DNA from 2 places in the Streptomyces sp. H27-D2 genome. Region 2 is predicted to be linked to the other one. Evidence: riboswitches for the same ligand, from Rfam matches in the RefSeq annotation. Region 2 holds a riboswitch; the other holds the start of a gene.
The links. A riboswitch is a leader RNA that binds a small molecule or an ion and turns the genes downstream of it on or off. The one in region 2 is predicted to bind cyclic di-AMP.
Positions count from the first base shown of each region.

Region 1 (7,675 bases), on a different contig from region 2:
TGAGGGTCGCGTGATCATGTTCGTCGACACCAAGCGCGGCGCCGACCGTCTCGCCAAGCACCTGCTGGCCAGCGGCGTGCGGGCGTCCGCGCTGCACGGCGGCAAGAGCCAGCCGCAGCGCAACCGCACGCTCGACCAGTTCAAGAGCGGGCACGTCACCGCGCTCATCGCGACGAACGTCGCGGCGCGCGGCATCCACATCGACAACCTCGACCTCGTCGTGAACGTCGACCCGCCGACCGACCACAAGGACTACCTGCACCGCGGCGGCCGTACCGCTCGTGCCGGCGAGTCCGGCAGCGTCGTCACCCTCGTGATGCCCAACCAGCGTCGCGAGATGGCCCGCATGATGACCATCGCGGGCATCAGCCCGAACACCGCGCAGGTGCGCTCCGGCGACGAGGAACTGACCCGGATCACCGGCGCGCGTACGCCGAGCGGCGTCCCGATCATCATCGCGGCTCCGGCCGAGCCCGTTCGCCCCCGTGGCGCGGGTCCCGGTGCGGGCACCGGCCGTGCCCGTCGCAGCCGTCCGCGTGGCGCCGCCGGTACCGGCGCCCCGTCCGCGGGCCGTACCGGGGGCGCCTCCAGCGGTCGTGGCGGCAACTCGTCCGGCCGCGGTGGCAACCCGTCGGGCCGCAGCGCCAACGGCGGCTCCGGCGGTCGTCGGGCCTCGGCTGCCTGATCCGATCGCGGGTGGCTCGCTGCTGATCAGGTCCGGTTCTGACCGGGTCCGGTAGGGCGGCGGGTCGCTGGAGCGGCCGGACAGCGGAAGAGAGCAGCACAGCGGAACAGCATGGGAAGACCCCAGGTCGCCTTCGGGCGGGCTGGGGTCTTTCGCTGTGCCGGGGGGGCCGGAGGCCTGCGCCGGGGGCGGGATTCACCCGCATGGCACAAGCCGACTGGCCGCGCCCACCGCATACCGGCCAGCCTGAGAAGCAGTGCGGCGCCGGCAGCCGCGGAATCGACCGCGACCGCGGGCGGAGGGGTCAGGAGACTCAGGTGGGGAAGCGAGGAGGGGCGCACCGGGAGCGCGGCGGCGCACGGTCGGTCCTGCGCGCCGACGGTCCGCCGCGCTGGGTCGCCCACTGGCTGCCCGCCCTGCTCATCATCGGCGGCACGGTCTTCGACGTGGCGACGCCGATGAACTACACGGCCTCGCCCTTCTTCTCGGCCGCCCCGCTGGTGGCCGCCCCGCTGTGCTCGCTGCGCGCCACCCTGACGACCGGCGTCGCGGCGGTCGTCGCCACCTTCCTGCTGCTCTTCGCCCGCGGTCTCACCGACCACACCGAGTCGCTGACCGAGCTGGCCACCGTGGTGACGGTGGCCGGGCTGGCCATCGTCATCAACCGGCTGGTCCGGCGCAGCGGCCGGCGGCTGGAGTCGGTCCGTACGATCGCCGAGGCCGCGCAGCGGGCCGTACTGCCGACGCCCCCGGCCCGTATCAGCGGGCTGGCCGTGGCGGCGCGCTATGAGGCGGCGCAGGTGGACGCCAGGATCGGCGGCGACCTCTACGCGGTGCAGGCCACCCCGTTCGGCGTACGGCTGATCGTGGGCGACGTACGGGGCAAGGGCCTGGAGGCCGTGGAGGCGGTGGCGATCGTCATCGGGGCGTTCCGGGAGGCGGCGGAGCAGGAGCCGGACCTGGAGGCGCTCGCGGGGCGGCTGGAGCGCGCGCTGCGCCGGGAGGGCGGGCGGCGGGAGGGGCTGGACCAGTTCGAGGGCTTCACCACCGCCGTACTGGCCGAGATCCCGAACGGTGCGGAGGGGCCGGGCGTCTTGCGGGTGCTCAACCGGGGCCATCCGGCGCCGCTGCTGCTGCTCGCGGACGGCTCGGTGCGGGGCGCGGAGCCGTCCGCGCACGCCCTCCCGCTGGGCATGGCGGACCTGGGCGTCTGGCCGGACCGGGCGGACGAGCTGGAGTTCCCCGAGGGGGCCACACTGCTGCTCTTCACCGACGGGGTCACCGAGGCGCGGGACGGCGGGGGCGTCTTCTACGACCCGCTGGAGCGGCTGCGCGGGCGGACCTTCCCGGGGCCGGACGAGCTGCTGGACGGGGTGGTGGCCGATGTGGCGCTGCACACGGGCGGCGCGTCGACGGATGACATGGCGCTGCTCGCGCTGCGGAGGCCGGGGCGGCGCCGCGTGTGGACCGGTTGGGAACCGGGTGCGGAGCGGGTACGAGCTGTGCCGTCGGGGCCGGGGACGAGCTCCGTTCCGGCCGCGTGAATTCGCGCCTACGTTCCGTAACCGGCGGACGCGCCTCCGTATAACGACTGACACACGATCAGCGTCGAGCGGTTTCCCTCATGAGGTCAACTCGCCCCTATCCGCTACCTCATGCCCCACTTGGTCCTTGTCAAAGGCGGGACAGTTTCCGGTGAAGGCTTGGACTCCCGCCTCCCTGTCTATTAACGTTCGATAACGCAGCGCGGTCGTAACAGCCGCCACTAGAGACGGCACCGCGCGCAGTCGCCGAATCCCGCACCACAGCAGTACCGCACCGCCCAGGGAACCGGGGAACCAATCTTTGGGGTGAATCGGGTCGAACCTGACCCGTAGGAGACCTTCCTACTCCGAACCCGTCAGCTAACCCGGTAGGCGAGAAGGAAGGAAAGGAGAGCGCCCTCGTGGCGTCCAACAAGCCTGCCCCCGAGGCTACGTACAACCCGTTCGGCCCCTACGGCTCCCCCGCGGAGCCCGGCCTCGGGTACGGCGATCAGCCCCTGGGCGAGTGGAATCCCACCGAAGAGTCCATCGCCCCGGTGCGTGGCAGGCACCGCGTCGCCAAGCAGCGCGGTGGCGGTATGGCGCGCAGCGGCGCCGTTCTCGGCGTCGGCGTGATCGCGGCGGTCGGCGCGGGCGGCATGGCCACCGCGAAGGACAAGCCGCGGGTACCGATCTCCATGCCTGACCTCTCGACCGTCGCCGACAGCCTCCCGGACGCGAAGTCGCTGCCGGGCATCGGCGACTTGATATCCGACGGCTCCGACACGGACGTGAGCGCCGCCGAGCTGGCGACAGCCGCGGCGCCGCTCACCCAGGCCGGGCTCACCGACGCCGAGGCCGACAAGGGCGCGGACGCCGGCGAGGCCCTGCGCGCCCGCATCCTCCAGCAGGCCGACCAGCAGCAGGCCGCGGCGGACCAGGCGTCGCTCGACGCCTCCTCGCGCAGCGCCGCCGAGCAGGCCGCGGGCCAGGCGTCGAAGACGAAGTCGGACGCCGAGGCCAAGGCGAAGGCCGAGAAGGCCGAGGCCAAGCGCAAGGCGGAAGCCGCCGCGGAGAAGAAGGCCGAGGCCGAGCGCCGCGCCCAACTGGCCAAGAGCTTCGTCCTGCCGGTCGCCTCCTACACGTTGACGTCGAGCTTCGGCCAGGCTGGCGACCTGTGGTCCGCGAACCACACCGGCCAGGACTTCGCCGCCCCGACGGGCACCCCCGCCAAGGCGCTGCACAGCGGCACCATCAAGTCGGCCGGGTGGGCCGGCTCGTACGGCTACCGCATCGTGCTGCAACTGGATGACGGCACCGAGCTCTGGTACTGCCATCTCTCATCGATGGTGAAGACGTCGGGCCAGGTGAACACGGGCGACGTGATCGCCCGGGTCGGCGCGACCGGCAACGTCACCGGCCCGCACCTGCACCTTGAGGTACGGCCGGGCGGCAGCCCGATCGACCCGATGGGCTGGCTGCGGGAGCGCGGGCTTCAGCCGTAGGGCGGGCTTCGCGGTCGTGGGGCGGGCTTCGCGGTCGTAGGGCGGGCTTCAGCCGTAGGGCGCGAGCGCGGGGGGCGCGGGCCGGGATCTGCGCGCCCCCCGCTTCCACGCCTCGCGCCCCTCCCGCCACGCCCCTCCCACCGCGCTACGCCCAACTCCGTTGGTCACCATATGGAATAAAAGCCACGAACCGCGCGTTGGAAAAACCCATGACTGACACGACGAAAGAGATCGGCAACACGAAAAAGATCGGCAACCTCGACGTATTCCCGTTCACGCTCGGAGGCAATGTCTTCGGCTGGACGGCTGATGAGGCGCAGTCCTTTGACGTCCTCGACGCCTTCACCGCAGGCGGCGGCAATTTCATAGACACCGCAGACGTCTACTCGGCCTGGGTGCAGGGCAACTCCGGCGGTGAGTCCGAGACCGTCATCGGCAACTGGCTGGCGTCCCGCGGCAACCGGGCCGGCGTCGTCGTCGCGACGAAGGCGGGCGCGCACCCCGACTACAAGGGGCTGGCCGCCCCGACCGTCAAGTCGGCCGCCGAGGAGTCGCTGCGCCGCCTGCAGACCGACTACATCGACCTGTACTACACGCACTATGACGACCCGTCGGTCCCCGTCGAGGAGATCATCACGGCGCTGGACGACCTGGTGAAGTCGGGCAAGGTCCGCGAGATCGCCGCCTCCAACATCACCCCGGAGCGCCTCGAAGCCTCCCTCGCCTTCTCCGAGCGCGAGGGCCTCGCCAAGTACGTCGCCGTCCAGCCGCACTACAGCCTGGTCTCGCGCGACTCCTACGAGGGCGACCTCGCGGACGTCGCCGCCCGCCACGGCCTGGCCGCCATCCCGTACTACGGCCTCGCGTCCGGCTTCCTCACCGGCAAGTACCGTCCGGGCGCCTCCGTGGACAGCGCCCGCGCCGAGGGCGCCGCGAAGCACCTCGACACCGACCGCGGCCAGAAGGTCCTCGCGGCCCTGGACGAGATCTCCACCGCGCGCGGCGCCCAGGTCGCGACGGTCGCCCTGGCCTGGCTCGCGGCCCAGCCGACAGTCGTAGCCCCGATGGCGAGCGCCCGCACAGTCGAACAACTCCCGGCGCTGCTGGCCGTACCGGCGCTGAAGCTGACGGACGTGGAAGTGGCGACTCTTACGACGGCTTCCGCCTGAGGCCGGGGGCGGGGACCGGGGGGACTGGCCCCCGGCCCCCGGAGCGCGCGAGGCTCGCTCACCCCGCAACACGGAATGAGGCTGCCCGCCCCAACCGTGAGGCCGCCCCCAGCCCCAACCCATCAGACCGCGGCCGACTCCCGCCGGTCGACCGCGACCCACGACACGAGCGCGACCCCGCCCGCCACCGCGAACACCGCCGGCCAAGCGCCGAGCCGCTTCGCCAACGGATGCGACCCGGCGAAGCCGGCCACGTACAGCCCAGTGAGCGCGGCAGCGGTCCCGGCCCCCGCCTGCCGATTCCAAGCACGCGCGGCCACGACCCCGGCAGCCCCCAACGCAACCGCCCCGAGCGGCCGCTTCTTGGTCCACCGAGCCGCGCCGTACCCACCGATGAGCCCGCCCGCAGCCACTACGCCTGCCGGTATCCCAGCCATCTCTCATACCTCCACCTATGCCTGTACCGGCACGTTTGGGACAACTCCAGCCGACCCTACGCCCGAGACGCCGTGGCTCTGCACGGACTGGTGTGGAGTGCCCGACAACTTCAAGGCGGCGAATACTCCACACCTTGGTCACGCTCACGTCCCAAAACGGCTCAGATCCGAGTGCCGGACCGTTTCGCCTGGGCAGCCCGCCCGTGTGCCCACACCGATCTCGTACGACCGAACCGCCGTCGACCGCCTCGGCGCCCACCAACGTGGCCTGGCCACCCGCAGTCAGCTCATCGCCGCGGGTATGCCATCGGCCACCATCGCCAAGCGGACCCGAGCCGGCGGCCCCTGGCGACGACTGCTGCCGCACGTGATCCTGCTCAACTCCGGGGCCCCGGACCCGTACCAACTCCTGCTGGCCGCAGTCCTTTACGCGGCGGACCAGACGTATCCCGCGCGCTTGCTCTCGGGTGACACGGCCCTGCTCACCGGTACCGCCGCACTACGACTGAGGGCCCGCGCCGCAACGTTCGCCCGGGGCGGGGCCGGAGCCGGGTTGCCGGACCCCGCCGAACTCGTCCGGGTCCTCGTGCCGGGGGCCCGGCGGCTGACCGACACCGGGTACGTCCGCATCATGCGTACGAGGCGCTGGCCCGCTGCCCTGCGCGTCGAGGGCATCCCTTGCACCCGCGCTTCGCGCGCGGCTGCCGACGCCGCCGCACGCTGGGAGGGCGACCCGGACGCGCTGCGCGCGCTGCTCACCTCGACCGTCCAACGCGGTATCTGTCAGCCCGACGCTCTCCTCGCGGAACTGGCCGCAGCACAGCTCGGCTCCAACCCCACGGTGGCCACCGCCGCGGAGGATCTGGCGTCGGGTGTCGCTTCGGTCGCCGAGGCCCACGCCCGCGACCTCATCCGCCGCTCCGACCTCCCCGACCCGCTGTGGAACCCCGAGCTGCGCACCCCCACCGGCCGGTTCATCGCGCGGCCCGACGCGTACTGGCCGGATGCGGGCGTGGTGCTGGAGGTGGACTCCCTGGCTCACCACTTCCTCCGCGACGCTTGGCAACACACCCAGGAGCGTCGCCTGCGCATGGAGGGACACGGCCTGCGCGTCGTCACCGTCACACCAACCACCATCCGCCGCGACCCGGACCAACTCCTGCACACCCTCAAGACCGCCCTGGCCAGCGGCCTGCGCGCGGGTGCGCCGGCCGGGGTGAGGGTGCACGTCAGGTAGGACGGGGCAGCGGCTGGCGGGGGACTGCGGACGGGGTGTGGTGTATTCGACAACTTCAAGTTGTCGAATACTCCACACCCCGGCACGCCCGAAGGGGGTTATCACACGATGTGGGCGTTGCGGATCGCATTGACGAATGTTCGCCATGCTTCCGAGGAGAAGTCGAGCATCGGCCCACGCCGGTCCTTGGAGTCGCGGACCGATGCACCGCCGCTCCGGAAAGCCGCCTCCACACACTCGGTTCCGCTGCCCCCGCTGTACGAGGACTTGAACCAGGGGCCGTTGCCTCCCGCGTGTTGGCGGTTCTCCATCACAGCTCCTTGCCGACCCGTTCGATAAACGCCGCCGAAGCTGTGATGTCCAGCGCCTGCGCGCGTAGGTATTCGAACGCCAACCTATATCGCGCGAGCTCCGGCGGCTTCTCCATGAACAAGCCGCCGCCGATGATGTCCACGTAGACGACGTCGAGTGCTGCCGTGGGCCCACCCAGAACGACGAAGCTTCCCACTGCGGCCGCGTGTGCGCCGGCCTCGAACGGCAGGATCTGAACGGTCACTTGAGCGGTTCGTGCCCTCTCTTGGAGAGCCCGGAGCTGCTCGCGCATGGTGTCCTGGCCACCGACCATCCGCCGGATGACCGCCTCATCGATCACGGCCCAGATGTGGGGCGGATCTTCGCGCTGCAACAGTTCCTGACGCTTCATACGGATGTCGACCATGTGCGTCACTTCGTGCTCGGTGCACCGCATTTCGGAGGCGCGGTGCACCGCTTCCGCGTACGCGCGTGTCTGCAGAAGGCCCGGGACGTACATGCAGGCGTAGTGGTCCTCGCGAACAACCTCGTCCTCCAGCGTGAGCATGAGGTTCATGGATTCCGGGATGGGATCGGCGAGCGACCGCCACCAGCCCTGAATCTTCGCGCCTTTGGCCAGCTCCACGAGAGCCAGGCGCTCATCGTCGGACGCGTCGTAAGCACGGCACAGCGCGTCGATGGCGGGCCACTTGACCGTGCCCTCCTTCGTCTCGTACCTGCTCAAGGTGGCTTTGGAGATACCCACCAGCGCGCCGGCATCCTCCAGCGTCAGCCCCTTGCGTTCGCGGAGACGGCGCAGGTCGGCAC
Region 1 is NZ_JAYMZR010000043.1:35,350-43,024, reverse strand. It holds gene QMK28_RS17975 (DEAD/DEAH box helicase) at 1-685, shown strand, start outside; gene QMK28_RS17970 (PP2C family protein-serine/threonine phosphatase) at 1,003-2,229, shown strand; cyclic di-AMP (ydaO/yuaA leader) riboswitch at 2,464-2,619, shown strand; gene QMK28_RS17965 (M23 family metallopeptidase) at 2,631-3,713, shown strand; gene QMK28_RS17960 (aldo/keto reductase) at 3,923-4,882, shown strand; gene QMK28_RS17955 (hypothetical protein) at 5,005-5,319, opposite strand; gene QMK28_RS17950 (hypothetical protein) at 5,525-6,556, shown strand; gene QMK28_RS17945 (DUF397 domain-containing protein) at 6,658-6,867, opposite strand; gene QMK28_RS17940 (helix-turn-helix domain-containing protein) at 6,867-7,675, opposite strand, start outside.
Region 1: another riboswitch for cyclic di-AMP. It lies ahead of QMK28_RS17965 (M23 family metallopeptidase); the one in region 2 lies ahead of QMK28_RS13600 (transglycosylase family protein).

Region 2 (7,675 bases):
CGGCTTCGAGCGGGGCAAGTTCGGCTACGCCTGGATGGACACGGCGGACGGCGTGCCGCTCGCCCGCAACGGCTGCGACACCAGGAACGACGTGCTGGCCCGCGACGGCGAGGACCTGCGCCGCCGCTCCGGTTCGGACTGCGTCCTCGCCTCCATGGAGCTGAACGACCCCTATACCGGCCGGACGATCGAGTGGCGCAAGCAGCAGGCCATCAAGGTCCAGATCGACCACGTCATGCCGCTCTCCTACGACTGGCAGATGGGCGCCGCCCGCTGGAACGAGGCCAAGCGCAAGCAGATCGCCAACGACCCGCTGAACCTCATCCCGGTCGACGGCCCGACCAACGGCTCCAAGAGCGACTCCGGCCCGGCGGCCTGGCTGCCGCCGAGCAAGCGGATCCGCTGCTCCTACTCGGTGCGCTTCGCGCAGGTGTCCCTCAAGTACGACCTGCCGGTCACGGCTCCGGACAAGCGGATGATGCTCACGCAGTGCGGCGGCTGACCGCGAGGCCGGCGGCTGGGCCGGCGGCGTCGGAGGGCGCCGCCCCGGCACGCACCCCGACTGCGGCCGAATCGTTGGTCGATTTAGTGGCCTGGACCACTAGGACTCCCTAATATCGATCAACGCAAGGTCGATGCAATGCCGCACGATCAGCCGGGAGGCTCAATGCACCGCCGTAGGACCGCGCTCTCTGTTTCCGCCGCCGCCACCCTGCTCGCTCTCGGCCCGCTGCTCACCGCGTGTGGCAGCGCCCCGCACCCCGGCGCCGCGGCCGTGGTGGACGGAAACCGGATCACCGTGTCGCAGGTCCAGGCGAAGGTGAAGCACGTACGGGACGCGCAGCGCGACTCCCCGCAGGCCGCGGAGCTCATCCAGAACACCGGCGGTCTGAGCCGGTCCACGCTCAACGGGATGGTCTTCGAACGCATCCTCCTGCGGGTCGCGAAGGACGCCGAGATCGACGTCTCCCGGCGCGACGTCCAGCAGGCGCGCTCCCAGGCAGAGCAGGGCGCGGGCGGCGCGGCGCGACTGCGCGAGATGTGGCTCCAGCAGGGCATCGCCCCCGACCAGGTGAACGCGACGGTCCGCAATGAACTCCTGCTGGAGGGGGTCGCGCGCAGCATCGGCGCGGACCGCCGCTCGCCGGAGGGCCAGCAGAAGCTGGTCGCGGCGGTCTCGGCCGCCTCGAAGGGCATGGACATCGACGTCAATCCGCGGTTCGGGACCTGGGACGACAAGCGGATGCTGAGCGAGGTCAAGGAGCCGTGGTTGCGGAAGAATCCGGCGGCGGCGGGCGCGCAGGCCTAGCCGGCCGGGCGGGCGGAGGTCGTATCGCCCGGCCGGGGCGGGCTGTCCGCCGGCCGGGCAGGCATCCTCTGGCTGTCCCCGTCGGTCCGCGTCGCTCTCCGTCGGTCCGCGTCGCTCTCCGCCGGTCCCGGCGCCGCCGACCAGGTGGCCGCCCACCCCACGCGGTGGGTTACGTTCGACACGTGAACGCCACCCCCGCTCCCGCTCCCAGCCCCGCCACCGGCCGCCTGGTTCTGCTCACCACCAGCCACCGGGTCGCCCCCGGCCTGCTCTCCTGGCCCGCGTGGCAGACCTTGCGCGAGGCCGACCGGGTGCTGTGCGCCGATCTCGCGCACCCGCAGTTGCCGTACTTCCGGGAAGCGGGCGTCAGCGTCGAGCAGGTGTCGGCCTCCGCGCGTGAGCTGGTGGACGACTGCGCGGGCGGGCGCACGATCGTGATCGTCTCCTCCGGCGAGGGCGAGTCGGCGCTGACCGACGGCCTGGCGCGGCTGGCCGGTTCGGGACGCGAGTCGATGCCGGACCTGGAGCTGCTGCCCGCCTCGTACGACCTGCCCGGCGCGCGGCTGCTCGACCTCGTCCAGGTGATGGACCGGGTCAGGGCCGAGTGCCCGTGGACCCGCGAGCAGACGCACACCGGGCTGGCGAAGTACGGCATCGAGGAGGCGTACGAGCTGGTCGAGGCGATCGAGGAGGGGGACCGGGAGGAACTGCGCGAGGAACTGGGCGACGTTCTTCTCCAGGTCGTCTTCCACGCCCGCATCGCCCAGGACGACCCGGACGAGCCCTTCTCCATCGACGACGTCGCGGCCGCCATCGTGGACAAGCTCATCCACCGCCACCCGCACGTCTTCGGCGACGACACCGCCGAGACCCCGGCAGAGGTCGAGGCGCACTGGCTGCGCACCAAGGCCGTCGAGAAGCAGCGCGACTCGCTGACCGAGGGCATCCCGCTCGGCCAGCCGGCGCTGGCGCTCGCCGCCAAGCTCGCCTCGCGCGTCCGCACGGCGGGACTCCAGGTCGCCCTTCCCCAGCCGGCCGGCGGCTTCGACGCGGCTGACTCCGCTGATTCCGCCGGCCTCACCGGGTCCGCCGAGCCGTCCCGAACCGCCGACAGCGATCTCGGCGCCCGGCTGCTCGCCCTCGCCGTACGCGCCGAAGCGGCCGGTGCGGACCCGGAGACCGCGCTGCGCGCCGCAGCCCGTACCTACCGCGACGCGATCCTCGCGGCGGAGGTACGTGCCGGTTAGGCGTCTTTCGTTCCGGGCGCCCGCGCGGCGTGCGTGCTCATGAGCATGGATCTCGCCGCCACCCATGACCCGCTGGTCGGCATCCGCCGGCGGTCGTGGGCCGGACGGACGATCCTCCGGGGCGGCGCTGAGGGCGGCCGCACAGCCGGACCCGACGGGCCCCCGGCCCCCGCCCGGCCTCCCCGCCGCCCGTCACCGGCGGTGACCAGCGCCGGGTAGCGTCGTGGGGTGCCTCAACAGACCGCGCCCTCGGACCCGACCTCCTCCCCTGCTCCCGCCCTCTTCAGCTGGGAGTTCGCGACCGACCCCTACCCGGCGTACGCCTGGCTGCGCGAGCACGCGCCCGTGCACAGGACCGAACTGCCGAGCGGGGTCGAGGCCTGGCTCGTGACCCGCTACGCGGACGCGCGCACCGCGCTCGCCGACGGGCGGCTGTCCAAGAACCCGGTGCACCACAGCGAGGCCGCGCACGGCAAGGGCAAGATCGGCATTCCGGGCGAGCGCAGCGCCAACCTGATGACGCATCTGCTCAACATCGACCCGCCGGACCACACCCGGCTGCGCCGTCTCGTCGCCAAGGCGTTCACCCCGCGCCGGGTCGCCGCGTTCGCGCCGCGCGTGCAGGAGCTGACCGACCGGCTCATCGACGCCATCGCCGCGAAGGGGACAGAACAGGGGACAGCCGACCTCATCCACGAGTTCGCCTTCCCGCTCCCCATTTACGCGATCTGCGACCTGCTGGGCGTCCCGCCCGAGGATCAGGACGACTTCCGCGACTGGGCGGGCATGATGATCCGGCACGGCGGCGGCCCGCGCGGCGGAGTGGCCCGGTCGGTCAAGAAGATGCGCGCCTATCTGGCCGAGCTGATCCACCGTAAGCGTGCCGATCCAGGCGACGACCTCATCTCGGACCTCATCAGGGCGGGGGACGACGGCGAGCACCTCACCGAGAACGAGGCCGCCGCGATGGCCTTCATCCTGCTGTTCGCCGGATTCGAGACCACGGTCAACCTCATCGGCAACGGGATGTACGCGCTGCTGCGCAACCCCGAGCAGCGCGAGCGGCTCCAGGCCTCGCTGGCGGCGGGGGAGAGTGGTCTGCTGGAGACGGGCATCGAGGAACTGCTGCGTTACGACGGGCCCGTGGAGCTGGCGACCTGGCGGTTCGCCACCGAGCCGGTCACCCTCGGCGGTCAGCTGATCGGCGTCGGCGAGCCGGTATTGGTGGTGCTGGCCGCCGCCGACCGTGACCCGGAGCGCTTCGACGGACCCGACACCCTCGACCTCTCCCGCCGTGACAACCAACACCTCGGTTTTGGCCACGGCATCCATTACTGCATCGGTGCGCCGCTCGCCCGGCTGGAGGCGCGGGCCGCGATCTCGACGCTGCTGCGCCGCCTCCCCGACCTGCGGCTCGCGGCGGAAACTGATGATTTGCGCTGGCGCGGCGGGCTCATCATGCGCGGACTGCGGTCACTGCCGGTTGAGTTCACCCCCGAGAAAAGGTGACAGATTGTCAACTGCGTGACCTTCGCGTGATCTCCACTACATCGACTTGTGACAGCCGGACGCCCCGACTACCTTCTACCGACAACTCACACTCGCCGCTCGAAAGGCAACCGCATGCGCACCGGGAACGGTAAGCACCGCCGCCCCCGTCAGGCTCCGGCCATCGTCGTCGCGGCGGGGGTGACCGGCGCGAGCATAGCCATGCCGCTGCTCGGCGCCACCGGCGCGCACGCGGCCGACGCATCGACCTGGGACCGCGTCGCGCAGTGCGAGAGCGGCGGGATGTGGAGCTCCAACGGGGGCAACGGCTATTACGGCGGGTTGCAGCTGACGCTGGAGACGTGGAAGCAGTACGAGGGCACGTCGTACGCGCCGCGCCCCGACCTGGCCAGCCGCTCCCAGCAGATCTCGGTCGCCGAGGCGATCCTCGGCGACAAGGGGCCGGACGCCTGGCCCAGCTGCGCGGTGAACGGCGGACTGCTGGCCGACGGCGCCGCGCCCGACGTCGACCCGGGAAGCACCACGCGCCCGTCCACGGAGCCCACGGACGGCGCCTCGGACGACGCGACCGCCGCCCCGGACGCCGCGAAGTCGGCGAAGCCCTCGGACGGGGCGACCGGCAAGGCGACCCCGGACAGTGACGCGAGCGACGCCGCGAAGGCCAAGGCGAAAGCCAAGGCCAAGGGCGAGTCTCAGGCCGGCGCCCAGGGCGCCGGCGGCGACGCCGAGAAGACCCCCGCGCCGGGCGCGTCGAAGGGTGCGGACGACCCCACCTCCATCCCGGGCCCGGTCGAGCGGAGCGAGTCCGCAGCCGCGGGCAAGCACCGGGGCGACACGGACGCGAGCGGCTCCGACGAGGAGGCGGGCGACGTCGCGGACTTCGACCGCTCCGGCGGGCGGCACGCCTCGCGGGACGGCGGCGCGGAGCGCGCGGGCGGGCTCCAGGGCGGCGGCTACACGGTGCGCTCCGGCGACAGCCTCTCGGCCATCGCGGCGCGGCAGGACGTGCACGGCGGCTGGTCTTCGCTGTACGACGCCAACGCGAAGGTGGTCGGCTCCGATCCGGACCTCATCCGCCCTGGTCAGCAGCTCGATCTGAGCCAGAAACCAGGGTAGTTGATGACCGTATGTCCGGATTCGTTCGAGTGAGACATGGCTCTCGTCCACAATTGGCCAAGTCTCAACTGTCCGATCTATCCGGACCGCCCCCCACCTGCACGGATGTGCATTCCTGAGGGGCAAGAGGGGGCGATGCCCCCGAACTGCCGGGGTTTGAAATGACCCCGGGGGTCGTGTTTATGGTCGGACCGCTCGCCACAGCGGGCACCGTCGAACACCACGCCGAATCCTGCCGGTGTCCGAGGGGTAGTCGACGCGCAAGCGCCGATGGCAGGAGCGGGGGAACCAGGTAAGTGCCGGAAAGGCCCAGCGTTACGGGCCCGAAGGCTTGGGGTGAAGCCACGTGTGTCAGCACACGCGGCCGGGCAACTCACATGGCCCGAACCCGACAGCTCACCTCGTAGGCGTCGGTGAGGAAACGAAAAATGCTTACTTCCAAGGGCAAGCACCGCCGTCCCTCCAAGGCTGTCCGCGTCGCCGCTCTCGCGGGTGTCGCCAGCGCCGCGATCGCCGTGCCGCTGATGGGAGCCTCCTCGGCTTCCGCGGCCGACGTCTCCACGTGGGACAAGGTCGCCCAGTGCGAGTCCGGCGGCAACTGGTCGACGAACACCGGCAACGGTTACTACGGCGGCCTCCAGTTCTCGAACTCCAGCTGGGCAGCAGCGGGCGGCACCCAGTACGCCGCGCGTGCCGACCAGGCCTCCAAGGGCCAGCAGATCACCGCAGCCGAGAAGCTTCTCGCCCTCCAGGGCCCGGGTGCCTGGGCCTGCGCCGGCGCCGGCAACCTGACCGCCGGCGGCTCCGCTGCCGACGTCGACACCAGTGGCTCGGGCGACGCCCCGGCCGCGCAGCCGAAGGCCGCCCCGAAGCCGCAGGCCCCGCAGCAGCAGGCGCAGCCGAAGGCCGCTCCCAAGCCGCAGCCGAAGCCGGAGACGCAGACCGTCCAGCCGCAGCAGAAGTCCACCGGCTCGGGCAACTACACCGTGAAGTCGGGCGACACGCTCGCGAAGATCGCCGACGCTCACGGTTCCAGCTGGAAGTCCGTCTACGAGAACAACAAGTCGACCGTAGGCGGCGACGCCGACCTGATCTTCCCGGGCCAGAAGCTCTCCGTCTGAGCCGTCCAGGACTGATCACCCCATAAAGACCCCCTGACCGGGTGCGCCCTCCCCCGAGCGCATCCGGTCAGGGTTTTTTCGCGCGGATTCGGCTCGGTTTCCGCTCGGTTTTCCGCTGGGACGCCGTCTCGCTGAACGGGCGACCGACCGGTCACCCCGCCGGTGCGGCTAGGCTCATGCCGCAAGAGCCAAGAGACTTTCTTCTGAATCTCACAGCTACATGTCACAGCCTGAAGGAGACACTCGTGCCGTCGATCGACGTCGTCGTAGCCCGCGAGATCCTCGACTCGCGAGGCAACCCCACGGTCGAGGTCGAGGTTGGCCTCGACGACGGCAGCACCGGCCGTGCTGCCGTCCCCTCCGGCGCCTCCACCGGCGCCTTCGAGGCCCTCGAACTCCGTGATGGTGACAAGGCCCGGTACGGCGGCAAGGGTGTGGAGAAGGCCGTCCTCGCCGTCATCGAGCAGATCGGCCCGGAGCTCGTCGGGTACGACGCCACCGAGCAGCGCCTGATCGACCAGGCGATGTTCGACCTGGACGCCACCCCGGACAAGTCCTCGCTCGGCGCGAACGCCATCCTCGGCGTCTCGCTGGCCGTCGCGCACGCCGCCTCCGAGGCCTCCGACCTGCCGCTCTTCCGCTACCTCGGCGGTCCGAACGCGCACGTCCTGCCGGTCCCGATGATGAACATCCTGAACGGCGGGTCGCACGCCGACTCGAACGTGGACATCCAGGAGTTCATGATCGCCCCGATCGGCGCGGAGTCCTTCTCCGAGGCCCTGCGCTGGGGCGCCGAGGTCTACCACACGCTCAAGGGCGTGCTCAAGGAGCGCGGCCTGTCCACCGGTCTGGGCGACGAGGGCGGCTTCGCGCCGAACCTCGCCTCCAACCGCGAGGCGCTCGACCTCATCCTCGAAGCCATCACGAAGGCCGGCTACACCCCGGGCCAGGACTTCGGTCTCGCGCTCGACGTCGCCGCCTCCGAGTTCTTCGACGACGGCGTCTACACCTTCGAGGGCAAGGCTTGCACCGCCGAGGAGATGACGGCCTACTACGCCGAGCTCGTGGAGGCGTACCCGATGGTCTCCATCGAGGACCCGCTCAACGAGGAGGACTGGGACGGCTGGCAGGCCCTCACCGAGCAGCTCGGTGACAAGGTCCAGATCGTCGGCGACGACCTCTTCGTCACCAACCCGGTCCGGCTGGCCCGCGGCATCGAGAACGGCATCGCCAACTCGCTGCTGGTCAAGGTCAACCAGATCGGCTCGCTGACCGAGACCCTCGACGCGGTCGAGCTCGCCCAGCGCAGCGGCTACAAGTGCATGATGTCGCACCGCTCCGGTGAGACCGAGGACGTCACCATCGCCGACCTC
Region 2 is NZ_JAYMZR010000028.1:16,729-24,403, forward strand. It holds gene QMK28_RS13575 (HNH endonuclease family protein) at 1-502, shown strand, start outside; gene QMK28_RS13580 (SurA N-terminal domain-containing protein) at 668-1,309, shown strand; gene QMK28_RS13585 (nucleoside triphosphate pyrophosphohydrolase) at 1,492-2,556, shown strand; gene QMK28_RS13590 (cytochrome P450 family protein) at 2,785-4,065, shown strand; gene QMK28_RS13595 (LysM peptidoglycan-binding domain-containing protein) at 4,180-5,181, shown strand; cyclic di-AMP (ydaO/yuaA leader) riboswitch at 5,437-5,606, shown strand; gene QMK28_RS13600 (transglycosylase family protein) at 5,610-6,302, shown strand; gene eno (phosphopyruvate hydratase) at 6,548-7,675, shown strand, end outside.